2 regions of the Brevibacillus sp. FSL L8-0520 genome follow, and region 2 is predicted to be linked to the other one. Evidence: riboswitches for the same ligand, from Rfam matches in the RefSeq annotation. Region 2 holds a riboswitch; the other holds the start of a gene.

Region 1 (7,360 bases), 2.3 Mb from region 2:
CATCTACGGTCGATTTGGCCATCTTCTGACGGAGATTGCCCAGCGTTCAGGTGCGGAGGTGCACACCATGGAAGCGCCGTGGGGCGAAGTGTTTGATGAAGAGAAGATCATCAGGGAAATGGACCGCGTCCGCCCGAAAATTGTAGCGATCGTGCACGGCGAAACCTCGACCGGCTGCATGCAGCCGCTAGCCCGGGTCGGACATGCGTGCCGAGAGCGGGAGGCGCTGCTCGTGGTAGACGCTGTGGCTACGCTCGGGGGATCGCCTGTCGATACGGACGGGTGGATGCTCGATGCGGTCGTCGGCGGAACGCAAAAGTGCTTGTCCGTTCCCGCTGGAATGGCTCCGATCACCTACAATGAGCGGGCTGAGCGAATTATCCAGGAAAGAAAAAGCGTGGAGCGCGGGCTGGCGGGGAATCTCTCTGAGCCGTCAGAGCGGAGGATCCGCAGCAACTACTTTGACCTGGGCATGCTGGCGCATCGGCACGATGGGCTTCAGTTGCCGGAAAAAGAATGTCCTGCACGTGTTGGCAGGTCTTGAGGCGGTGCTGATCCGCATGGGAGCGAAGGTTCATCGCGGAGAAGCTCTGCAAGCCGCGCTGGATGTATACGAAATTCCGTCATAACTCCTTTTTGGTTACGTATTTTTTGCGCCTCCCAGCCATAGGATGTACCAACTGGGAGGTGACGGGCGTGGCCGTGTTTCGACCCCGTCGGCGGTGGAGGAACCCGCTTTCTCGTTCGAAAGCGTTTTTTATCGCACTGGTCATTTTTTTGGCGATGAGCATTCAATTTTTGTTTTTTATCGAAAAACGCCTGGAACCGACGCTGAAGATTCTCGCAACCCAAAAAGCCGAGCAGTTGGCCAAACAAGCGATTACAGATGCGGTCACCAAGCGGATTGCCCAGCAAGGGGTAGATTTCAACCAGATCGTCAAAATTGAAAAAGACAATCAGGGGAGAATCCAGGCGTACCAGTTCAACTTCAAGGAGTATGCCCGGATCGTAGGGGAGACCACCTCCCGCGTACAGAACCGGCTGAGGGAGTTTGAAGAGGAAAAGGTAGACCGCTATATCCCTTTGGGGCTGGCGACAGGCAGCAGTTTTTTGGCGCAAATGGGTCCGGATCTGCCGGTGACGTTTGTGCCGATCGGATCTGTCAAGACGAAGCTGGAGACGGAATTGACCGAGGCCGGCATCAATATGGTCCTGGCAACCGTCTACATTTTTGTTGAAGTGGACTTGCGCATCGTGATTCCTTTTGCCACCGACCAGAAGACGATCACGACGAAGATTCCCATTACCCATTCGCTGATCATTGGCGATGTGCCTCAGTACTTGTACAACAATCCGGAAGGAAAGCCGGATGTGCCCAGACCGGAAGACGTATCCAGGCAGCCGTAAAAGAGCCAAACAGGCGGCTGCTACAAAAACGAGCACGTTCCCGTTGCTTCGGGGAGTGCTCGTTTGGGCATTTCCAAAACATGGAGGAGGAAGATTCCAGGGAGGAAACTGATAGAGGGAATAAAAGGTGTCGGTTCGTCAAGAATGTTAGGAAAACAGACGAACGGATGATGAAAGCGTGAAGGTTGCGATTATGGGCGCCGGTCTGTCAGGCTTGGCCTGCGCGATCACACTTGAAAAACACGGAATATCGCCCGCCGTTTTCGAAGTGAGGGAGCGGTTAGGCGACCGCTTTGTGAACGCTGAATCCATGCTCTCCATTTTGCAAAAGCCGATTACGGATCCGGTTGCCTTTTTCGCGGAGAAAAACGGCATTTACCTCAAGCCGACTGCGAGCATCCAAAGGCTGCTGGTGTTCTCGCAGAGCCAAAAGGCGGAAATCGAAGGAAGTCTGGGATTTATCAATTACCGCGGCAGACATGAGCACGCTTTTGAAAGGCAGCTCGGCCGGCAGGTAAAAAGTGCCATCCAGTACCGGTCCAAAGCGACATACGAGGAATTGCTGATGGAGTACACGCACGTAGTAGTCGCCACAGGAGACGGGGAGTACACAAGGAAAATGCATAACTTCCGGACAGACCTGACCGTGTCGCTAAAAGGTGCAATGGTAACCGGAGACTTTGACAGGTACACGCCTTGTGCATGGCTGGATTACAGCTATATGGAAAAGGGATACGGCTATTTGCTCCCGCTTTCGGACACGGAAGCGAACCTGGTCATGGCCTACCCCGACTATCCAGAGAATGACCGGCTTGATGTCGACGAGCGCTGGGGTTTATTTTACGAGCGGGTTTGCCGGGACCTGCGTCAGCCGCTCAGGATTACCAGTCACTTTCATGTGACCGGATACCCGATCGGCATCTGCCGCAGGGCGAGGATTGGCAATACGTTTTTTGTCGGAAACTGCTTTGGCGCACTGATGCCCTTCTTGGGATTTGGCCAATTCACGGCGCTGTTGACAGGCATATATGCAGCGTATGATATATGCGGCAAGGGCGCTTATGAAGAATTGACGCAGCCTTTACGGCGCAGTTACGAGAATTCACTGGTTTTACGCAGGGCAGTGGAGAGGCTGGACAATGAGGATTTGGACAGAATCGTCCCTGTCTTGGGAAGCAGGTGGGGAGAGAGCATTTTGCAGGGCAAATCTTTCAATGCTTTGCGCTGGCTTGCTTTTGCCTTGCGACCATGGATGACAAAGCGGTAGTTGCCGACAGGAGGGAAACTGCCGACTTCCAATAAAAAAGTGTAGTGCTTGTAAAAAAACGTGTTATAATGCAAGCAACTGATTATCCAACCTTCAGGGTAGGGTGAAATTCCCGACCGGCGGTGATGACGAACGCACGTCCGAGCCCGCGACTCGCCCATGAAAGATATTTCGTGAGCGACTGACTTGGTGAAAATCCAAGGCCGACGGTAAAGTCCGGATGGGAGAAGGTGGCTATAGTCTTTGGCTTTGTTTAAAAAACCGAGCACCAAAGGCTTCTTCTTCTATGCCCTGAAACTTGTTCAAGGGCATTTTTTATTGGGAAAGGGTGATGGCGACTCGCGCGACAGGAAGTAGGAGACATGCCTTGGTAGTCTCCTGGCTCGTGATTGCGGGCTGGCGGCTCGGCAGCAACTGAATAGATGACCTTCAGGGCAGGGTGAAATTCCTGACCGGCGGTAATGACGAAAGCAGCGTCTGAGCCCGCGACTCGCCCATGGCTGAAGCCATGAGCGACTGACTTGGTGAAAATCCAAGGCCGACGGTTACAGTCCGGATGGGAGAAGGTGCATGTGGCCTTCGTTTCTCTGTGAAAAAACAGAAAAACGAGAGGCTTCTTTCCCAATGCCCTGAAGCGTGCTTCGAGGGCATTTTTCATTGGGGAGGAGAGGAACTCATGTCAGGAAATGACTTGTCGTATATGGCGTTGGCACTGGACTTGGCGAGGGCGACAAGAGGACAAACCAGTCCCAATCCGGTAGTGGGAGCCGTTGTCGTCCGGGACGGAGCAGTCGTGGGGATGGGCGCTCACGTAAAAGCGGGTGAACCACATGCCGAGGTGCATGCACTGCGGATGGCTGGTGAGCATGCGAAAGATGCCGTGCTTTACGTCACATTGGAACCTTGCAGTCATCATGGGAGAACCCCTCCTTGTGTGAATGCGATCATTGAAGCCGGCATCAAGCGAGTAGTGGTTGCAGTGGCGGACCCGAATCCGCTTGTCGCCGGTACAGGAATCGCTCGCCTCAGACAGGCGGGTGTGGAAGTAACAGTGGGAGTGGGAGAAGCACAGGCGAAGAAGGCAAACGAAGTCTTTTTCCATTTCATCACGACGAAAACACCGTTTGTGACCGTCAAAACGGCAGCTTCGCTGGATGGGAAAATCGCTACGCATACGGGGCACAGCCGCTGGATTACGGGTGAAGAGGCCCGCCAGCAGGTCCATCAGCTACGGCGAGAGCACGATGCTATTTTGGTTGGGGTTCAGACAGTGCTCGCGGACGACCCTGAGCTCACGGCCCGCCAACAGGGAATAGCCAGGGGAAAGCAGCCGCTTCGTGTCATTCTCGACAACCAGCTGCGGACCCCTTCGGAAGCCCGCGTGATACGGGACGGCAAGGCGCCGACGCTCGTTTTCACAGCGGATGACGCACCCATCGGCAGGCAAAAAGAGCTCGAGAGCCACGGGGCCGAGATTGTGAGACTGGAAGGGCGCGTAACAGTCGAGCAGGTGCTTGCGGTGCTGGGGGAAAGAGGGATCACTTCTCTGTTTGTCGAAGGCGGAGCGGCGGTCAACGGCTCTTTTTTGCAGGCACGGGCCATTCAAAAGGTCGTGCATTTTCTCTCCTACAAGCTGATCGGCGGACAGGGGGCGCCTGCTCCCTACGGGGGACTGGGCGCAGCTCATATGGGGGAAGCCATCTCTCTGGCGGACGTGGATGTCGAGCCGATCGGAGGAAGCGATCTTTGCATTACCGGCTATCCGGTATGGCCGGATGGAGCCAGCGAATAGCGAAACGCGCAGGAATGCGGGCTGCAAATGATAGGAGGGGAAGCCGTGTTTACCGGATTGATTGAAGAAGTAGGTACAGTAGATTCCATTGCGGTCACCGAGCGGTCCAGCAAGCTGACGATACGGGCCGCGGCCGTTTTGGAGGATGTTCGCCTGGGTGACAGCATCGCTGTCAACGGCGTTTGTCTGACGGTCACCTCGTTTTCCGCGAACCGCTTTCAGGCAGATGTCATGCCGGAAACGTGGCGGGTGACGGCCCTGTCCAGCCTGAAGCCGGGGATGCGTGTCAACCTGGAGCGGGCGCTGCAGCTCGGAGATCGTCTCGGCGGCCATCTGGTCTTGGGCCACGTAGACGGCACAGGAAAAATCCTCTCCAAAAAAACGGACAGCAATGCGGTGCGATTTGCGATCCAGGCGAAACCGCACCTGCTTCGCTACGTAGTGCCGCGCGGCTCGATCACTGTAGACGGCATCAGTTTGACCGTAGTGGCCGTTGACGAGGAGAGCCTGTCCGTTTCGATCATTCCGCATACGCTCAAGCAGACCAATCTGCTGGAAAAACAGGTCGGCGATCCGGTCAATCTGGAGACGGATGTGATCGCCAAATACGTGGAGAGGCTGCTTGGCGGCAGGACTCCGGGCGAACAACAGAAAGCACCAGCAGGCCTGAACCTGGCTTTTTTGCAGGAACACGGCTTCGCTTAAGGAGGGAACAACGATGTTTCATACCATTGAAGAGGCGATTGAGGCTTTGCGAAGCGGCCGCCCTGTCATCGTCGTGGATGACGAGGATCGGGAGAATGAAGGCGATTTCGTTTGCCTGGCCGAAGCGGCAACGCCGGAGATGATCAATTTTATGGCAATGCACGGACGCGGTTTGATCTGCGTCCCTGTCACACAAGAGCATGCGGAACGCTTGAAGCTGGCTCCCATGGTGGAAGCAAATACGGATCGCCAAGGCACTGCCTTCACGGTCTCTATCGATGAAACTGGGACGCATACAGGCATTTCTGCGCATGAGCGCTCCCATACGGTGCAATCCATGCTGGACGAGAGCAAAGGCGCAGACGATTTTCGCCGTCCGGGACATATTTTCCCCTTGATCGCCAAAGCAGGAGGCGTGCTGAGGCGCGCAGGACATACCGAGGCAGCAGTCGACCTGGCCAGGCTGGCCGGAGCGAAGCCGGCTGGCGTCATCTGCGAAATCATGAACGAGGACGGGACAATGGCTCGCCTTCCGCAGTTGATCGAGATCGCCAAGCGGTTTGAGCTGAAGCTGATCACGATTGCCGACCTGATCGAGTACCGCATGCAGCATGAAAGATTGGTAAAGCGCGAAGCAGAGGCCAAGCTGCCTTCCGCCTTCGGGGATTTTCGCATTGTCGCCTACACCAATGAACTGGACGGCAAGGAGCATGTGGCGATTGTAAAAGGAGAGATTGACAGCAGCAAGCCCGTCCTGGTAAGGGTCCATTCGGAGTGCCTGACCGGGGACATATTCGGTTCGCATCGCTGCGATTGCGGCCCGCAATTGCATGCTGCCCTGCGCATGATCGAGGCCGAGGGCCGAGGCATCGTTCTCTACATGCGCCAGGAGGGCAGGGGCATCGGACTGATCAACAAGCTGAAGGCTTACCGGCTGCAAGAGCAGGGCTATGATACAGTGGAAGCCAACAAAAAGCTCGGTTTTCCCGCTGATCTTCGCGATTACGGGATCGGGGCGCAAATTCTGCTCGATCTGGGCGTAAAGCAGATGCGGCTGATGACGAACAATCCGCGCAAAATTCGCGGCCTTTCCGGCTATGGAATGCAGGTCGCCGAAAGGGTTCCGCTGCAAATGCCGGAGCATCCCGAAAATGAAAAGTATTTGCACACAAAACAGGACAAACTGGGCCATCTGCTCCAGTTTGCAGGGGAGTGAAGGATCATGAAACATTGGGAAGGAAATTTGATCGGAACTGGCTTGCGTGTCGGGATTGTCGCAGGGAGATTTAACGAGCTGATTGTCAGCAAGCTCGTCGGTGGCGCTCTCGATGCATTGAAGCGGCACGGTGTCGAGGAAGACGCGGTAGAGGTTGCCTGGGTGCCGGGGGCATTTGAAATCCCGCTGATCGCCAAAAAGATGGCGGAGTCCGGAAAGTACGATGCAGTCGTGACCCTGGGAGCGGTCATCCGCGGTTCCACTCCGCACTTTGATTACGTGTGCAGCGAATGCGCCAAAGGGGTAGCATCGGTCTCGCTGAATACGGGGATTCCCGTTATCTTTGGCGTACTCACGACCGACTCGATCGAGCAGGCGATCGAACGAGCGGGGACCAAGGCAGGCAACAAAGGTTGGGAAGCGGCTTCGGCAGCCATCGAAATGGCAAATCTGAGCCGGCAATTTGCTTGACATAGGGGTATCCTATACGGCAAAGCAAAAGCGGGGGCAGGCGCGAGGGCGCATCGTCCCCGCTTTCCTTTTGGATAATTTGACCAGGGATGGGCAAAGTAAGAAGGATTTTCCTGTGCACAGGGGGCGGGATCCATGGATGTAAAAGCGTGGTGGAGAAAGAACGCTGACAAGGTACTGACACGTCCCGGTTCTGGCCATTCTGCGAAAAGGCGCCCAAAACAGGCTGCACACAAGGTCCGAGCCTTGCTGCAAGCGCGAATGCAAAACGTGGATGATTTTACAGTTCTCCATCTGTCGATGAACGATGAACCTGTAGAGGTTTACTTTCTGAATACCTTGGTAGATGAGTCCAATATTTACGAGAGCATCCTTCTTCCTCTTCAGCGAGAAGACGGGCGCCGCCCTGTGCGAGCCCTCCCCTTGGGCCAGTTGGTCAATCCCGATGAGGAAATGAAGATAACGGACAACCTGCTGCGTGGACATACGATTCTCATCTTTC
Region 2 (7,360 bases):
GGGTAGAGGTCCCCCAGGATGTCGTATGCACGTATTTGAATTGATTGTCGCGGTCCAAGTACTTGATCTCGAAGCCCCGCGCAAATTTTTCTCCCAAATAGTGCGAGGTGCCGGCCTGTACGGCCTTGCCGTCCTTCATCATCGCTTCGATGGAGTAGGTGTCGACAGCTCCAGCAAACCTCTCGCTCGGCGTCTTTTGCCCCTTCCAGACCGGGATCGCGAGCAGTTCCTCCACGACCTCGGCGTAAATGTCCAGCATCTGCATCGTTTCCTGACGGGCTTCCTCCTCTGTGGCATGGGCGGTGTGTCCCTCCTGCCACAAAAATTCGGAGGTGCGCAGGAACGGCATCGTCCGCTTTTCCCAGCGGAATACATTTGCCCACTGATTGATGAGTACCGGCAAATCTCTGTAGCTTTGAATCCATTGACTGTACATATGGCCGATCATCGTCTCCGAGGTCGGCCGCAGCGCAAGGCGCTCCTCCAACTGTTCCCCCGCAGCTTCCGTAACCCATGGCAGTTCCGGGTTGAAGCCTTCTACGTGCTCTTTTTCCTTCTGAAAAAAGGATTCGGGAATCAGCATCGGAAAATAGGCATTGCGGTGGCCGGTTTCCTTGAACCGCTTGTCCATCGCCTCCTGGATCCGCTCCCACAGCTCAAATCCGTCCGGCTTGAAAACGATACAGCCGCGCACAGGCGTATAATCCATCAGATCCGCTTTTTTGATCGTGTCGATGTACCAGCGCGAAAAGTCTTCAGACTGCGGCGTGATTTCTTTGACAAATGCTTTTCCTTCTTTCAATGCCCTTCACTCCTTCATGAGCTTCTTTTCAAAAACGCAAAAAACCCCCATCCCAAAAAGGGACGGGGGAAACTCTCCCGCGGTACCACCCTGATTGACCGCTGCTGCCACAAGCATCTGCGATCCGCTCTGACCCGTTAACGGAGGGAATCCGGCATGGCTCGTCGCCAGCAGCTCCAGGATGGGGAGCAGGTACATTTGTGCATCGACCTTTCAGCCAAGGGCCGACTCTCTGCGCCACATTCGCTACCTGCGGGTCCTTTCACAGCCATTTTCGCCTGTTTCTTGGGCAATATGGTAGCAGACCCGCCGGGCAATGTCAATTTCTTGCATAAAGGCTGAGTCTCGGTGCCAGCTTCACGTAGAGCGGATAAGCGACTACGGAGACCATGATTCCTTTTATCAGGTTAAACGGCACGATGCCGTACAGGATCAAAGACCATACGCTCTCAGCCTGGAATTGCGCGACCAGCTGCTCCAGCGACACCTGATACAAAGCCGCATAGGCGGGCAGCAGGAAGTAGGCGTTGGCTACCGCCATGACAGCCGTCATCAGTACAGTACCGATAGCAAGACCGGCCATGAAGCTCATTTTCCCCTGTTTCATCCGCTGCAGCCAAACCGCTGCGACGATGAAGCTCGCACCCGCCACTACGTTGGCCAGCTCGCCGATCAAAAGGCCGTCCGTATTTTTAAACAGCATGTGCAGCGCATTCTTCATCACTTCGACGATAACGCCTGCCATTGGGCCGTAGAGCAAGGCGCCGATCAATCCGGGCAGCGTACTGAAATCGAGCTTCAAAAACGTAGGCATGAGCGGCACCTGAAATTCCAGGTACTGCAAGACAAATGCGACCGCCGCCAGCATGGGAATCGTCACCAGCCGCTGCGTCGCTTGCGATGTGGGAATCGCGGTTCCTTTCATCTGTACCATCTCCTCATTGGTTTCTTCCTTCTTGAGGAATGGCAACAGCATACACCCGGACGTGCCCGCGTTCGGTCCTTGCACAGCAAAAAGCCCTGAGAAACAACATCTCCTCAGGGCTTTGGCACACATGCAAAGACAACGAAACAGACCTGTGCTCTTAAAAAAGGGTACGTAAACAGAAGGGCCGAAAAGCGGCACCCAGCCCGTCGTGCAATACCCATGCACAAGCAAACAAGCACGCACAGCGTACGTACTGTCGTCATCCTTCTCCCATCCAGACTGTACTGTCGGCTCTGGATTTGCACCAGATCCTGCACTCCGGAAGCTTTCGCATCGCGGAGGCTCGCGGGCTTACGCGCTTTTGGCGCGATCACCGCCGGTCGGGAATTTCACCCTGCCCCGAAGGAATGTATGTGATTTTACATGGATATTATACAGTGCCGCACTCGGATTTGACAATGCTGGAAGTGTTCCCTGCTATGGTCGTTGCGAATCTCCTGCGTAGCTCCCATCGCTTTTGGGAAACCTGCCGCAAATTTCGGCTATCATTTGCGGAGCAAACATGATCAGCCAGGGGAACATAGCGAGGTAGAAAGAAAGCAATTTTTCCCAATACGACAAAAGCATGCAAAAACCCTCCCCCAAGACGGAGGAGGGTCAGGCAGCAAGCCGATTACGACCCTGCTCCGCTGTATTTGCGCACACCCCAGTTCCAGACGACCAGTCCGATGCTGAAAAAGACGATTCCCACGACGGGAGTAAACGCCGCATACGCGTACCACGTTTCCTTGCGGAGAAAATACGCCGCCGGATACACGCCGACAAAGGCAAAGGGCAGCACGTACGTGAGCACAAACCGGATTACCTTGTTGTACACGTCGACCGGGTAACGCCCATACTGCTGAATATTCCAGATCATCGGCGAAATCCCTGTCCGGGAATCGGAGAAAAAGCTGATGGCCGCAATGGCCGTGTAGACCCCGCCATAGATCAGCATGCCGCTGACGACGAGACCGACAAACAGGAACGGGTCGTACCACGTAAAGGACAAATCCAGCTGAATAGCCGCATAGCCCATAATGATCAAACCGGTGATGACGCCAAAAATCCGGTCCGGTGCGATCGACTCAAGACAGACCTGTGCGAGATTGTGCAGCGGCCTGGTCAGGACGCGGTCCATCTCTCCGCGAATAATGTACCGCTCGTTGAAATCCCAGAAGCCGAAAAACATCGAAAACAGCGCGTACGGGATGAGGAAAAAGCCGTAAATGAAAATAATCTCGTCGCGCGTCCAGTCATTGAGCAGCGGCACGTGCTGAAAGACGACGACGATAAACACGAGGTTGATCAGCTCATTGATCAGATTGGACACGAGCTCCCCGAAAAAATCAGTCCGGTACGCGAGACGCGTTTTGAAATACTGTCCCAAATAAGTGGCAAAAATGCCCAAGACATGCTTGATTTCACCCATTGCTTCTTATCCTCCCTGCACGACCAGCTTGGTCTGGGCTCTGCGCCACAAGACGAAGATCGGGATGAGAATGACCGCGACCCAAATCGCCTGGAATCCGATCATTTGCCACGCGCGGGACGCCGGTATAGCCCCGGTGAAGATGACGCTGGGATAATAGTTGATCGCCTGAAACGGCAGATATCCCATCAGCGTCTGGGCCCAGCCGGGGAAAAAGCTGATCGGCAGCACCAGGCCGGAAAGAAGGTCGACGACTACCCGCTTGGCCCGCATCATCCCGTCATTGCGGAAGAGGAAAAAGGTAACGAGACCGGTCAACAGATTCAACTGCGTGTTGATGACAAACGCGAACATCAGGCTGAGCAGATACATGCCCCACGCTTCGGGCGTGCTCGGGAATTGAAACGGAATGAACAGGCTGATCAGGAAAATGCCCGGCGCGGCGAAAAACAGCATGCGGAAAATCCCTTCGCCGAATGCCTGCGCCGTCTTGACCGAGAGATAATTGTAGGGGCGGATCATCTCGATCGCCACTTTTCCCTCCCGGACCTCCTGCGCCATCTCCATGTCGATGTTATTGAAATAAAACGCCCGCGACATCCAGGCGATGGCGACATACGCCGTCATCTGCTCTACCGAAAGACCGCCGAGCTGCTGCTGTCCGCCGTAAATCGCCCCCCAGAGGAAGTAGTACGCCCCGATGTTGATCGCGTAGATGATGATGCCGCTGTAGTAGTTGACGCGATACGCCAGCAAGGTCAGAAAGCGGATGCGGATCAGTTCCAGGTAAAGCTTACCCATGGCTGACTACCTCGCTGTCTGTAGAGTAGATATTGCGGACGATGTCCTCCGTGCTCGCTTCCATAATTTTGACGTCGCTGATGTCAAACGAGGCCATCACGGTGGACAGGACGAACGGCAGCATTTCCTGGCTGCGCGACACTTTTACGCGCAAAGCAAAGTCGTTTTCCCGAATGATCTCACAGGGCAGCTCGCCGAGGACAGTCCGCAGCTCTTCGGCTGACGTCCGCTTTTTGAACTGAAAGGCCACTTCCGTCCCATTTCCCCATTTTTCCTTCAGGTTTTCGAGCAGCCCGTCAAAAATAAGCTTGCCTTTGTCCATGACCAGCACTCTTTTGCACAGCGCTTCGATGTCGGTCACATCATGTGTGGTCAACAGAATCGTCATATGCTCGGTATCGTTTAAATTTCGCAAAAACTCGCGAATCTTTTGCTTTACGAGTACGTCCAGACCGACCGTAGGTTCATCCAGAAACAGCAGGCGAGGCTTGTGGATCAGCGCCGCCGCCACCTCACAGCGCATCCGCTGGCCGAGGCTCAGCTTGCGTACAGGCTGGCTGACGAACGAACCGATGTCGAGCTCCTCGATCAAACGGTCGAGCCAGCGCTGTCCTTCATGCTCTTCGACCTTGTAGACGCTTTTCAGCAGACGGAAGGACTCCAGCGGGGACAGGTCCCACCAAAGCTGCGAGCGCTGGCCAAACACGACGCCGATGGAGCGCACGTAGTCCTCCCGCTGTTTTTGCGGGATAAAGCCGTTGATGACGATCTCCCCGCCGCTCGGGTTCAGGATGCCCGTCAGCATTTTGATCGTGGTCGACTTCCCTGCCCCATTTTCTCCGATCAGGGCGAACATTTCCCCTTCTTCTACGGAAAAGGACAGGTCGTCGACCGCTTTGACCGTCTTGTATTCCCTGCTGAACAGGTCGCGAAACGCGCCTCCCAGACCGGCGCGGGCTTGATGAATGCGAAACTCCTTTTGCAAATGGTTGACTTGAATCATGATTAACCGCCCTTTTGTCGCTTTTGAGTAGGATTCCACTGCTTAGTGTATATGAGCAGGCTGATTTCTGCAAAAATCAATGTGCTGCCAACTGCAACCTTCAATCTAAAGCCTTGGAAGACCATACGGCTCAGTCGCAGGCTCGTTCTCGGGAAGGCAAATGACGACACCGGTTTTGTCATCGGCAGGCTTGAACCGCGGGTAGGCGATGCACTCCGGATCGCTTTTCTCCAACTGGACCAGTTCATCTGTATACGCCTGCAGCCCTTTTTCCAGGATGGGACAGACCGTTTTCTCCCAACCGATGCTCCCTTCTCCGCGCGCGGCCGGCCAGAACAGTCCATCTGTCAGCAGGAGCACTGCCTTCAGGCCGATCCGGTTGATCCTCCCGTACTCCAGAAAGTCTCCGCTGAGCGGCTCGCCGTTCAGCACGCCGTATCCTCCCGGCGTATTTGCCTGATAGCGGTTGTGAACGAGGATGTCGCGAACGCTTTCAATCAGTTCAGCCCTTGTGCTTAAGCCTTGGCGAATGCCTTCTTCCCACTTTTCCATCGCGGCTGCTTCCAGGTGATTTACCTGCAGATGAGTCAGGACGCGGATCGAATCGTCGGCATACACGGCAAAGATCATGCAGTCTCCCGTCTGGGCATAGTGAAGGTGTGTCCCATCGAGCTTCACTACGGCGGCGGCTGCACCCCACAAAGCTTCCTTTTGGCTCAAATCGATTTCTTCGGAGATCATATAATCCCGAAGGCGCTCGTTGGCTGCGAGCAGTACAGACGGCAAGTCGGCGTCTTTTCCGACAGCCGCCAGATGATCGTGAACGATCCGGGCCGCCATTGCCCCTCCACTCTGCCCGGTCCTGGTGACAAACGGCACCAAAGACGAAACTCCGTCAATCACGGCAAATATCTGCTGAGCCGTGTTTATCAAAAAACGATCCTCATTATTGCCGCTGTAACCGGGTATGGACAACGCTTCGACGTTCATTCGCCCTCTTCCCTTCCGCTCTTGTTTTTACAATCCGTCCAAGCCGGAACAAGTCGTTATCAAAGGCTGGCTTGGAAGCTGACAGGCTGAATTGTATCACTTTTCCAAATACGGTTCCAGCTGCAGCTCTGCCGATTACGCCAACCTTCAAGTGTGATAAGATGAGGATGGACTTATGGACGAAAAGAGGGAATGAACATGAACCGCGAAAAATCTGCCCGCCTGCATGAACAGGCGATGGACGTCATCCTCGGCGGGGTAAACAGCCCCTCCCGCTCTTTCAAAGCTGTCGGCGGCGGCGCTCCTGTCACGATGGAACGCGCGCAGGGAGCCTATTTTTGGGATGTCGACGGAAACCGCTACATAGATTACCTGGCTGCATACGGTCCGATCATCACGGGCCACGCCCACCCGCATATCACAAAAGCCATCTCGGAAGCGGCTGCAAACGGGACGCTGTACGGGACCCCTACTCCTTGGGAAATCAAATTTGCGACGATGATTCGCGAAGCCATCCCGTCGATGGAACGGATTCGCTTCAACAACTCCGGGACGGAAGCGGTGATGACCTGCATCCGCGTGGCTCGTGCCTATACAGGCAGAGTCAAGGTAATCAAGTTTGCCGGCTGCTATCACGGCCACTCCGATCTCGTGCTGGTCGCTGCGGGTTCCGGTCCATCCACACTGGGCATTCCCGACAGTGCGGGCATCCCGCAAAGCATCGCGAGCGAAGTGATTACCGTACCGTTCAACGACACGGAGGCGTTCAGAGAGGCGATCCGCGTCTGGGGAGCGGAGACGGCATGCGTGCTCGTCGAACCGATCGTCGGCAATTTCGGGATCGTCCCGCCGAAACCGGGCTTTTTGGAAAGCGTAAACGAGATCGCCCACGAGGCAGGTGCGCTCGTGGTTTACGATGAAGTGATCACGGCCTTCCGCTTCTGCTACGGCGGCGCGCAAAACCTGCTCGGCGTTGAGCCGGACTTGACGGCTCTGGGAAAAATCATCGGCGGCGGACTGCCTATCGGCGCTTACGGCGGGCGACGCGAGATCATGGAGCAGGTGGCACCGCTCGGCCCTGCTTACCAGGCCGGGACGATGGCCGGTAATCCTGCCTCGATACGCGCCGGTATCGCCTGCCTGGAGGTACTTAAGCAGCCAGGCGTATACGAGGAATTCGAACGCCTCGGAGCCTTGCTTGAGGCAGGAATTCGGAAATCGGCAGACGCCCACGGCATCAAGGTGCAGGTCAACCGCGTAAAAGGAGCGCTCGCCGTATACTTTACGGACCATCCGGTATATGACTACGATACGGCCCAGGCGGCAGATGGCGAACTGTTTGCCCGATTCTTCCGGCTCATGCTG

Evidence for each region. A riboswitch is a leader RNA that binds a small molecule or an ion and turns the genes downstream of it on or off. The one in region 2 is predicted to bind FMN.
Region 1: linked by a shared signal. The riboswitch ahead of ribD (bifunctional diaminohydroxyphosphoribosylaminopyrimidine deaminase/5-amino-6-(5-phosphoribosylamino)uracil reductase RibD) and the one ahead of NSQ24_RS06010 (ECF transporter S component) in region 2 are both predicted to bind FMN.

Annotation. Positions count from the first base shown of each region.
Region 1 is NZ_CP150171.1:4,274,510-4,281,869, reverse strand. Features, by position in the region: partial or broken gene NSQ24_RS21145 (aminotransferase class V-fold PLP-dependent enzyme) at 1-629, shown strand, start outside; gene yunB (sporulation protein YunB) at 688-1,407, shown strand; gene NSQ24_RS21135 (NAD(P)/FAD-dependent oxidoreductase) at 1,586-2,674, shown strand; FMN riboswitch at 2,760-2,910, shown strand; FMN riboswitch at 3,096-3,246, shown strand; gene ribD (bifunctional diaminohydroxyphosphoribosylaminopyrimidine deaminase/5-amino-6-(5-phosphoribosylamino)uracil reductase RibD) at 3,351-4,466, shown strand; gene NSQ24_RS21125 (riboflavin synthase) at 4,512-5,171, shown strand; gene NSQ24_RS21120 (bifunctional 3,4-dihydroxy-2-butanone-4-phosphate synthase/GTP cyclohydrolase II) at 5,185-6,387, shown strand; gene ribE (6,7-dimethyl-8-ribityllumazine synthase) at 6,394-6,858, shown strand; gene NSQ24_RS21110 (spore germination protein) at 6,994-7,360, shown strand, end outside.
Region 2 is NZ_CP150171.1:1,150,978-1,158,337, reverse strand. Features, by position in the region: gene proS (proline--tRNA ligase) at 1-802, opposite strand, end outside; gene NSQ24_RS06010 (ECF transporter S component) at 1,122-1,727, opposite strand; FMN riboswitch at 1,989-2,141, opposite strand; gene NSQ24_RS06005 (ABC-2 family transporter protein) at 2,404-3,201, opposite strand; gene NSQ24_RS06000 (ABC-2 family transporter protein) at 3,208-4,002, opposite strand; gene NSQ24_RS05995 (ATP-binding cassette domain-containing protein) at 3,995-5,005, opposite strand; gene NSQ24_RS05990 (PP2C family serine/threonine-protein phosphatase) at 5,111-5,995, opposite strand; gene NSQ24_RS05985 (glutamate-1-semialdehyde 2,1-aminomutase) at 6,194-7,360, shown strand, end outside.